DNA from 4 places in the Enterobacter sp. ECC_219_Taxon_10 genome. Region 3 is predicted to be linked to each of the others. Evidence: predicted binding sites of a transcription regulator. Region 3 holds the regulator's gene; each other region holds the start of a gene.

The links. Region 3 encodes CRP, which controls carbon source genes, mostly activating them, when cyclic AMP is high. Its sites were predicted from a motif close to ATGTGANNNNNNTCACAT; they were not measured.
Region 1: a site for CRP is predicted at 890-907, ahead of focA (formate transporter FocA). Genes of this name have one in related genera too.
Region 2: a site for CRP is predicted at 1,165-1,182, ahead of mlc (sugar metabolism global transcriptional regulator Mlc). Genes of this name have one in related genera too.
Region 4: a site for CRP is predicted at 1,249-1,266, ahead of hpt (hypoxanthine phosphoribosyltransferase). Genes of this name have one in related genera too.

What each region holds. Positions count from the first base shown of each region.
Region 1 covers NZ_CM178005.1:1,696,964-1,699,166, reverse strand. Annotated here, with positions in the region: gene ycaO (30S ribosomal protein S12 methylthiotransferase accessory factor YcaO) at 1-559, shown strand, start outside; gene focA (formate transporter FocA) at 966-1,823, shown strand; gene pflB (formate C-acetyltransferase) at 1,875-2,203, shown strand, end outside.
Region 2 covers NZ_CM178005.1:2,216,723-2,218,925, forward strand. Annotated here, with positions in the region: gene AC4ICF_RS10635 (MFS transporter) at 1-122, opposite strand, end outside; gene AC4ICF_RS10640 (LysR family transcriptional regulator) at 244-1,140, shown strand; gene mlc (sugar metabolism global transcriptional regulator Mlc) at 1,270-2,203, shown strand, end outside.
Region 3 covers NZ_CM178005.1:4,478,311-4,480,513, reverse strand. Annotated here, with positions in the region: gene AC4ICF_RS21440 (YccS/YhfK family putative transporter) at 1-407, opposite strand, end outside; gene crp (cAMP-activated global transcriptional regulator CRP) at 465-1,097, opposite strand; gene AC4ICF_RS21430 (OsmC family protein) at 1,409-1,813, shown strand; gene AC4ICF_RS21425 (phosphoribulokinase) at 1,880-2,203, opposite strand, start outside.
Region 4 covers NZ_CM178005.1:856,131-858,333, reverse strand. Annotated here, with positions in the region: gene can (carbonate dehydratase) at 1-518, shown strand, start outside; gene hpt (hypoxanthine phosphoribosyltransferase) at 584-1,120, opposite strand; gene AC4ICF_RS03965 (glucose/quinate/shikimate family membrane-bound PQQ-dependent dehydrogenase) at 1,329-2,203, shown strand, end outside.

The DNA.
Region 1 (2,203 bases), 2.2 Mb from region 3:
GGCTAACAACAGCATGGGCGCGCACCTGCGTGAGACCCTGCTGTCCCTGCCGGGCAGCGAGTGGGAGAAAGAAGATTATCTCAACCTGATCGCCCAGCTGGACGATGAGGGCCACGATGATTTTACCCGCGTGCGCGAACTGCTGGGTCTGGCGACCGGGAAAGACAACGGCTGGTACACCCTGCGCATCGGCGAACTGAAAGCGATGCTGGCGCTGGCGGGCGGCGATCTGGATCAGGCCCTGGCCTGGACCGAATGGACCATGGAGTTTAACCAGTCGGTCTTCTCCGCCGAGCGCACCAACTATTACCGCTGCCTGCAAACCCTGTTGCTGCTTGCACAGGAAGACGATCGCGAGCCACTGCAGTACCTGAACGCTTTCGTACGTATGTACGGTGCTGAAGCGGTTGAAGCCGCCAGCGCGGCGCTGAGCGGTGAAGAGCCGTTCTACGGTCTGCAGGCAGTTGACAGCGATTTGAAAGCCTTCCCGGCGCATCAGTCTCTGCTGAAGGCCTATGAAAAGCTGCAGAAAGCAAAAGCCGCTTACTGGTCAAAATAAGCGCACATAACATTAACAGCAGTAGGCGTATTCAATCGTCTGGGCTATATTACGGGGCAATTTCATTGCCCCGTTTTTTATTCTCTTCGGCAATGATTATTGATTGTAATAATAAAGTTAAACATGGGTAAATATAATAATATTTGCCTGGGCTTTATTGTTACTTTTTATGGTAAATACCCCATATTAATTAACTGTTTCGAAGGGGGCCGAACGAAAAAATTCAACTCTTTTCATAACTTTTAAAATTTATTTTTATACGGATAATCAAATACTTACTCCGCATTTGTTGTAAAACCATACACACTGCGGGCCTATAAGCCAGGCGAGATATGATCTATATCAATTTCTCTTCTATAATGCTTTGTTAGTATCTCGTCGCCGACTTAATAAAGAGAGAGTTAGTGTGAAAGCTGACAACCCTTTTGATCTTTTACTCCCCGCCGCGATGGCAAAAGTTGCCGAAGAAGCGGGTGTCTATAAAGCAACGAAACACCCGATGAAGACGTTCTATCTGGCGATCACCGCAGGTGTGTTCATCTCAATCGCTTTCGTCTTCTACATCACCGCCACCACCGGTACTGCCGGAATGCCTTTCGGCATAGCTAAACTGATTGGCGGCATTTGCTTCTCACTGGGCCTGATTCTCTGCGTCATCTGCGGCGCCGACCTCTTCACCTCAACGGTGCTGATTGTCGTGGCAAAGGCCAGCGGAAGAATTACCTGGGGTCAACTGGCGCGCAACTGGCTTAACGTCTACGTTGGTAACCTGATTGGCTGTCTGCTCTTTGTTCTGTTGATGTGGCTCTCTGGCGAGTATATGACCGCCAACGGCGGCTGGGGCCTTAACGTCCTGCAGACCGCCGACCACAAAATGCATCACACATTTATCGAAGCCGTTGCTCTCGGCATCCTCGCAAACCTGATGGTCTGCCTGGCGGTCTGGATGAGCTACTCGGGTCGTAGCCTGATGGATAAAGCCATGATTATGGTTCTGCCGGTTGCGATGTTTGTTGCCAGCGGCTTTGAGCACAGTATTGCGAATATGTTCATGATCCCGATGGGGATTGTTATCCGCAACTTTGCAAGCCCGGAGTTCTGGACCGCAGTTGGTTCATCCCCGGAAAGTTTCTCTCACCTGACTATTATGAATTTCATTACTGATAACCTGATCCCCGTCACTATCGGGAACATTATCGGTGGGGGTCTGTTAGTTGGGTTGACATACTGGGTCATTTACCTGCGTGGCGACGATCATCATTGATGGTTTTCTCAGGCAGTAAATAAAAAATCCACTTAAGAAGGTAGGTGTTACATGTCCGAGCTTAATGAAAAGTTAGCCACAGCCTGGGAAGGTTTTGCGAAAGGTGACTGGCAGAATGAAGTAAACGTCCGTGACTTCATTCAGAAAAACTATACCCCGTATGAAGGTGACGAATCCTTCCTGGCTGGCGCAACTGATGCGACCACCAAGCTGTGGGACAGCGTAATGGAAGGCGTTAAACTGGAAAACCGCACTCACGCGCCAGTTGATTTTGACACCTCCGTTGCTTCCACCATCACTTCTCACGATGCTGGCTACATCAACAAAGCCCTTGAGAAAATCGTTGGTCTGCAGACTGAAGCACCACTGAAACGCGCAAT
Region 2 (2,203 bases), 2.3 Mb from region 3:
GCCAGCGTGACGCGCATAAACTGGGGGGTACCACGTTTAATGAACTGGACCGGCTGCGGTGCTCCGGGTAAATCATTGATATCTCTTGCCGGATCGATATCAATAGTAGTTGTACGACTCACACAGTTTCCTTGCTTAAACATCCCCGTGATTTCGGGTGACGGGTATGACCACCTGTTCAGGGTAGGAAAATGTAAATATTCTGTCTAATATATTAATAATCTCAAATGATACCTTAAAAATATGAATATCGAGCTGCGTCATCTTCGCTACTTTGTCGCCGTCGCTGAGGAGCTGCATTTTGGTCGCGCGGCGGCGCGGCTGAATATCTCTCAGCCACCCTTAAGCCAGCAGATTCAGATCCTGGAACAGCAGGTCGGGGCGCGCCTTCTGGCCCGCACCAACCGCAGCGTGAGCCTGACGGCGGCGGGGAAGCAGTTTCTGATCGACAGCCGACAAATCCTGAGCATGGTCGATGACGCCGCCGCCCGGGCGGAACGGCTTTATCTCGGGGAAGCCGGAGAGCTGCGAATCGGGTTTACCTCGTCCGCGCCGTTTATCAGCGCCGTCTCGCAGACGCTCTCGTCATTCCGCCGTCATTTTCCGGATGTGCATATTCAGACGCGCGAAATTAATACCCGCGAGCAGATTGCGCCGCTGAATGAAGGTGCGCTCGATCTGGGGCTGATGCGTAATACCCAACTGCCGGACACGCTGGCGTGGGAGGTGATCCTGCGCGAACCGCTGATGGCCATGATCCCGCTCGATCACCCGCTGGCGTCGCGTCCGGCGGTCTCGCTGGCAGAGCTGGCAAAAGAGCCGTTTGTTTTTTTTGACCCGCAGGTCGGAACGGGTCTGTATGACGATATTCTGGGGCTGATGCGCCGCTACGATCTGGCGCCGGTCATTACCCAGGAAGTGGGAGAGGCGATGACCATTATTGGCCTGGTCGCCGCCGGGCTGGGCGTGTCGATACTCCCGGCCTCCTTTAAGCGGGTACAGCTGCGCGAAATGCGCTGGGTTGCCATTGCCGAAGAGGATGCCGTTTCGGAGATGTGGCTGGTGTGGTCAAAACATCGCGAACAGAGTCATGCTGCGCAGCGCTTCAAACAGCAGTTAATCCAGGCCTCCGCAGCCTGATTTTTCCCGGGAAAACGGGTAAAAATGTGCGGTAAATCACATGGCTAAGTAAATATTTGACGACACCCATGGAAGTGCTTCACCATAGCCAATAGTTTATTTCGAAGCTCGAAAATAAGGGAGTACGAGGTGGTTGCTGATAGTCAGCCAGGGCATATTGATCAGATTAAGCAGACCAATGCTGGCGCGGTGTATCGCCTGATTGATCAGCTTGGTCCGGTTTCGCGTATCGATCTGTCGCGCCTGGCACAGCTGGCACCTGCCAGTATCACCAAGATTGTCCGCGAAATGCTGGAAGCGCACCTGGTTCAGGAGACGGAAATTCAGGAGCCGGGCAGCCGTGGCCGTCCGGCGGTCGGGCTGGTAGTTGAGACGGAAGCCTGGCACTACCTCTCACTGCGCATTAGCCGCGGAGAGATCTTCCTTGCGCTGCGCGATCTCAGCAGCAAGCTGGTGGTGGAAGACCGGCTTGAGCTACCGCTCAATGCCGAGGAGCCGCTCCTTGACGCGATTGTCTCGCACATCGATCGCTTCTTTATCCGCCATCAGCAGCGGCTTGAGCGCCTGACGGCGATTGCCATCACCATGCCGGGAATTATTGATACCGAAAACGGCATTGTGCACCGCATGCCGTTTTACGACGACGTCAAAGAGATGCCGCTGGGTGAGGTGCTGAAAAACCATACCGGCGTGCCGGTCTATATTCAGCACGACATCAGCGCCTGGACGATGGCGGAAGCGCTGTTTGGCGCGTCTCGCGGTGCGCGGGACGTCATTCAGGTGGTCATCGACCATAACGTCGGGGCGGGGGTGATCACCGACGGTCGTCTTCTCCACGCCGGCAGCAGCAGCCTGGTGGAAATCGGCCACACCCAAGTCGACCCGTACGGTAAGCGCTGCTACTGCGGGAATCACGGTTGTCTGGAGACGATTGCCAGCGTGGAAAGCGTGCTGGAACTGGCGCAGGTCCGGCTCAGTCAGTCCATGAGCTCCTCGCTGCACGGCCAGCCCTTAACGGTGGACTCCCTCTGCGCCGCCGCGCGCCAGGGCGATCTGCTGGCGA
Region 3 (2,203 bases):
AGCAGCGGCTCCCACACGGGCATATTCCCGGCGAGGCTCAGGGTAAAGATGGCCGCAATGAGTGACGCTGGAAGCAGGCGAGCGTGCAGCGAGCTGATTTCCGCCGTGACGCCGAGGGTCATCGCCAGCACGGTCAGGATCAGCGGCAGGGGAATATCGCGAGCCAGTAACAGCTGCACCGCGAGGCTACAGCCTGCAAACAGGCAGCCGCCGATAATCAGGCGTTTGAAAAAGCGCTTATGCGGCGTGTCCAGACCGGCAATGTTGCAGCAGGCGGGCACGAGGGAAAACAGCAGGCCCTGCTGAAGATGACCCAGGAGCAGGCCCACGGCCACGGGAAGACACAACACCAGCGTTTGTCGCAGTGCGTAGTTAACTTCCGGGTGATAGATCAGCCTGCGCCACATGGGGAAAAGAGACAAAAACGGCGTGACACCTCGCGATGGCACGCCGTTTAAGCAGGATTAACGGGTTCCGTAAACCACGATGGTTTTACCGTGGGCGGAGATCAGGTTTTGATCTTCCAGCATTTTCAGAATACGGCCCACTGTTTCACGGGAGCAACCGACGATCTGACCAATTTCCTGACGGGTAATTTTAATTTGCATGCCGTCCGGGTGGGTCATAGCGTCTGGCTGTTTCGCCAGGTTCAGCAGGGTTTGCGCGATACGGCCGGTCACGTCCAGGAAGGCGAGGTTACCCACTTTCTCTGACGTCACCTGCAGACGGCGCGCCATCTGGGAAGAAAGACGCATCAGGATGTCAGGGTTTACCTGAATCAGCTGACGGAATTTCTTGTAAGAAATTTCAGCCACTTCACATGCTGTCTTTGCACGAACCCAGGCGCTACGTTCCTGGCCTTCTTCAAACAGGCCCAGTTCACCGATAAAATCGCCCTGGTTCAGATAAGAAAGGATCATCTCTTTCCCTTCCTCATCTTTGATCAGCACTGCCACCGAGCCTTTGACGATGTAATACAACGTTTCCGCTTTTTCACCCTGGTGAATCAGCGTGCTCTTCGATGGGTACTTATGAATGTGGCAATGAGACAAGAACCATTCGAGAGTCGGGTCTGTTTGCGGTTTGCCAAGCACCATGCGCTGTTATCCTCTGTTATAAGCTGTCACCAGAGTCATCAGATGCATCCGGACTCTGGGGTTGCAATCGAATTCTTACCCATACCCTGGGAAGTCGGCTGTCGTAACGTTTCGCAGCCAGTAAAGTTTGATGTCCTCTGCATACATGTGTAACGTCAATGTATTACTGTAGCATCCTGAGTGTTTTAGCATAGCTTTCGCCGCGTGTCTCCTGGTGTCTCGCTTCAGCATGATGCAGGTCGCCTTCCATTGCGAGAAATGTAACGCACGCGTAATCTGTCACCAAAAATGCAACGTTGGAGTTAATGAATATGCAAGCGCGCGTGAAGTGGGTTGAAGGTTTAACGTTCCTGGGGGAGTCCGCGTCAGGACACCAGATTTTGATGGATGGTAACTCCGGCGATAAAGCGCCGAGCCCAATGGAAATGGTGCTGATGGCGGCAGGTGGATGCAGTGCGATTGACGTGGTGTCGATTCTGCAAAAAGGTCGTCATGACGTAACGGATTGCGAGGTTAAACTCACCTCAGAACGTCGCGAAGAGGCGCCACGCCTGTTCACCCACATAAATCTGCACTTTGTTGTCACCGGGAAAGCGCTGAAAGACGCGGCGGTTTCACGCGCGGTGGACCTGTCTGCGGAGAAATACTGCTCTGTGGCGCTAATGCTGGAGAAAGCGGTAAAAATTACGCATTCGTATGAAGTGATTGAGGTGTGATTCACGGGGCATCGTGCGTGTTGATGCCCTCACCCTAACCCTCTCCCACGGGGAGAGGGAACATGTTTACGCGATCTGCTTCCCTTCCATCAACCGCTGAACCAGCGGCGTCATGATGAGCTCCATTGCCAGCCCCATTTTTCCACCCGGCACCACTAACGTATTCATGTGCGAAATAAACGAGCCCTGCAGCATCGCCAGCAGCCAGGGGTAATCAATGCCTTCAAGATTGCGGAAGTGGATCACCACAAAGCTCTCGTCCAGCGACGGGATGCTTTTCGCCGCGAACGGATTGGAGGTGTCCACCGTCGGCACGCGCTGGAAGTTAATGTGGGTGCGGGAGAACTGTGGCGTGAGGTAATTGATGTAGTCTTCCATGGAGCGCACCAC
Region 4 (2,203 bases), 1.3 Mb from region 3:
CGGAACGCCTGACCGGCCTTGAGCCCGGCGAACTGTTTGTTCACCGCAACGTCGCCAACCTGGTGATTCATACCGATCTCAACTGTCTTTCCGTGGTTCAGTATGCCGTTGACGTTCTGGAAGTCGAGCACATCATTATTTGCGGCCACTACGGCTGCGGCGGCGTGCAGGCGGCGGTTGAAAATCCGGAACTGGGGTTGATTGATAACTGGCTGCTGCACATCCGCGATATCTGGTTCAAACATAGTTCACTGCTCGGCGAAATGCCGCAAGAGCGACGCATGGACACCCTGTGCGAGCTCAACGTGATGGAGCAGGTATATAACCTTGGGCATTCGACCATCATGCAGTCGGCGTGGAAACGCGGGCAGAAGGTTTCAATCCACGGCTGGGCGTACGGTATTCACGATGGCCTGCTGCGCAATCTGGAAGTCACCGCCACTAACCGCGAAACGCTGGAGCAGCGCTACCGTTCGGGGATTGCCAACCTCAAGCTTAAGCATGTGAACCATAAATAAACAAAACCGGGGGTTTTCACCCTCTCCCCGTGGGAGAGGGCTGGGATGAGGGCATCAGCCCGCTATTACTCGTCCAGCAATACCACTTTCCCGACATACGGCAGATGACGATAACGCTGCGCGTAGTCAATGCCGTAACCGACGACGAATTCGTCCGGAATCGAGAAACCGACAAACTCCACCGGCACCTGCACTTCACGGCGGTCAGGTTTATCCAGCAGAGTACAAATCGCCAGAGATTTTGGCTCACGCAGGCTCAGGATCTCGCGCACTTTTGACAGCGTGTTGCCGGAGTCAATAATGTCTTCAACGATCAACACATCTTTGCCACGAATATCTTCATCCAGATCTTTCAGGATTTTCACATCACGGGTTGTGGACATGCCGCTGCCGTAGCTGGAGGCGGTCATAAAATCGACCTCGTGTGGCACCTGCACTTCACGGCACAGGTCTGCCATGAACATGAAAGAGCCACGCAACAGGCCCACCAGCACCATTTCGCTGCCGCTGTCCTTGTAATGTTCGGTGATTTGACGACCCAGTTCGGCGATACGCGCTTTGATCTCGGCTTCCGGGATCATCACTTCAACAGTATGTTTCATATTACTAACCATATGATTTTAATGAAAATCTCTCAATGCAGGTGAATGTGTTTCCGGCATCGATACGCAAGCCAGCCATTATACCAGCAAATGGATAACCCTGGCGCATGAGTTATAAAAAGCAAATATTGTGATTCCGATCACACTTGTTAATACCTATAATTAGTTGCTAGCAAATTATTAACAAAAACTGACGAGTACACTTTCTATGGCTGAAACAAACTCTAAACAGCCGCGTCTACTGGTGACACTAACAGCGCTATTCGCCGCCTTCTGCGGCCTGTACCTGTTAATCGGTGGCGTCTGGCTGGTCGCGATCGGCGGCTCCTGGTACTACCCGATTGCGGGCCTGGTTATGCTTGGCGTAACCGTCCTGCTCTGGCGTAGAAAACAATCCGCACTGTGGCTCTATACCGCACTGCTCCTCGCCACGATGATCTGGGGCGTCTGGGAAGTCGGCTTCGACTTCTGGGCGCTGACCCCGCGCAGCGACATCCTGGTCTTCTTCGGTATCTGGCTGATCCTGCCGTTTGTCTGGCGTCGCCTGATTGTCCCTTCCAGCGGTGCCGTTGCGGCGCTGGTGGTAGCGCTGTTAATCAGCGGCGGCATCCTGACATGGGCAGGTTTTAACGACCCACAGGAGATCAACGGCACGCTGAACGCGGAATCCACGCCTGCGGCAGCTATCTCTCAGGTGGCGGACGGCGACTGGCCGGCCTATGGTCGTAACCAGGAAGGTCAACGCTACTCCCCGCTGAAGCAGATCAACGCGGACAACGTTAAAAACCTGAAGGAAGCCTGGGTATTCCGTACCGGCGACCTGAAGATGCCAAACGATCCGGGCGAGCTGACCAATGAAGTGACCCCGATTAAAGTGGGCAACATGCTCTACCTGTGTACGGCGCACCAGCGTCTGTTCGCGCTCGACGCGGCCACCGGTAAAGAGAAATGGCACTTCGATCCGCAGCTGAACTCCAACCCGTCCTTCCAGCATGTCACCTGCCGTGGCGTTTCTTACCACGAAGCGCGTGCCGATAATGCCAGCCCGGAAGTGATTGCCGACTGCCCGCGCCGCATTATGCT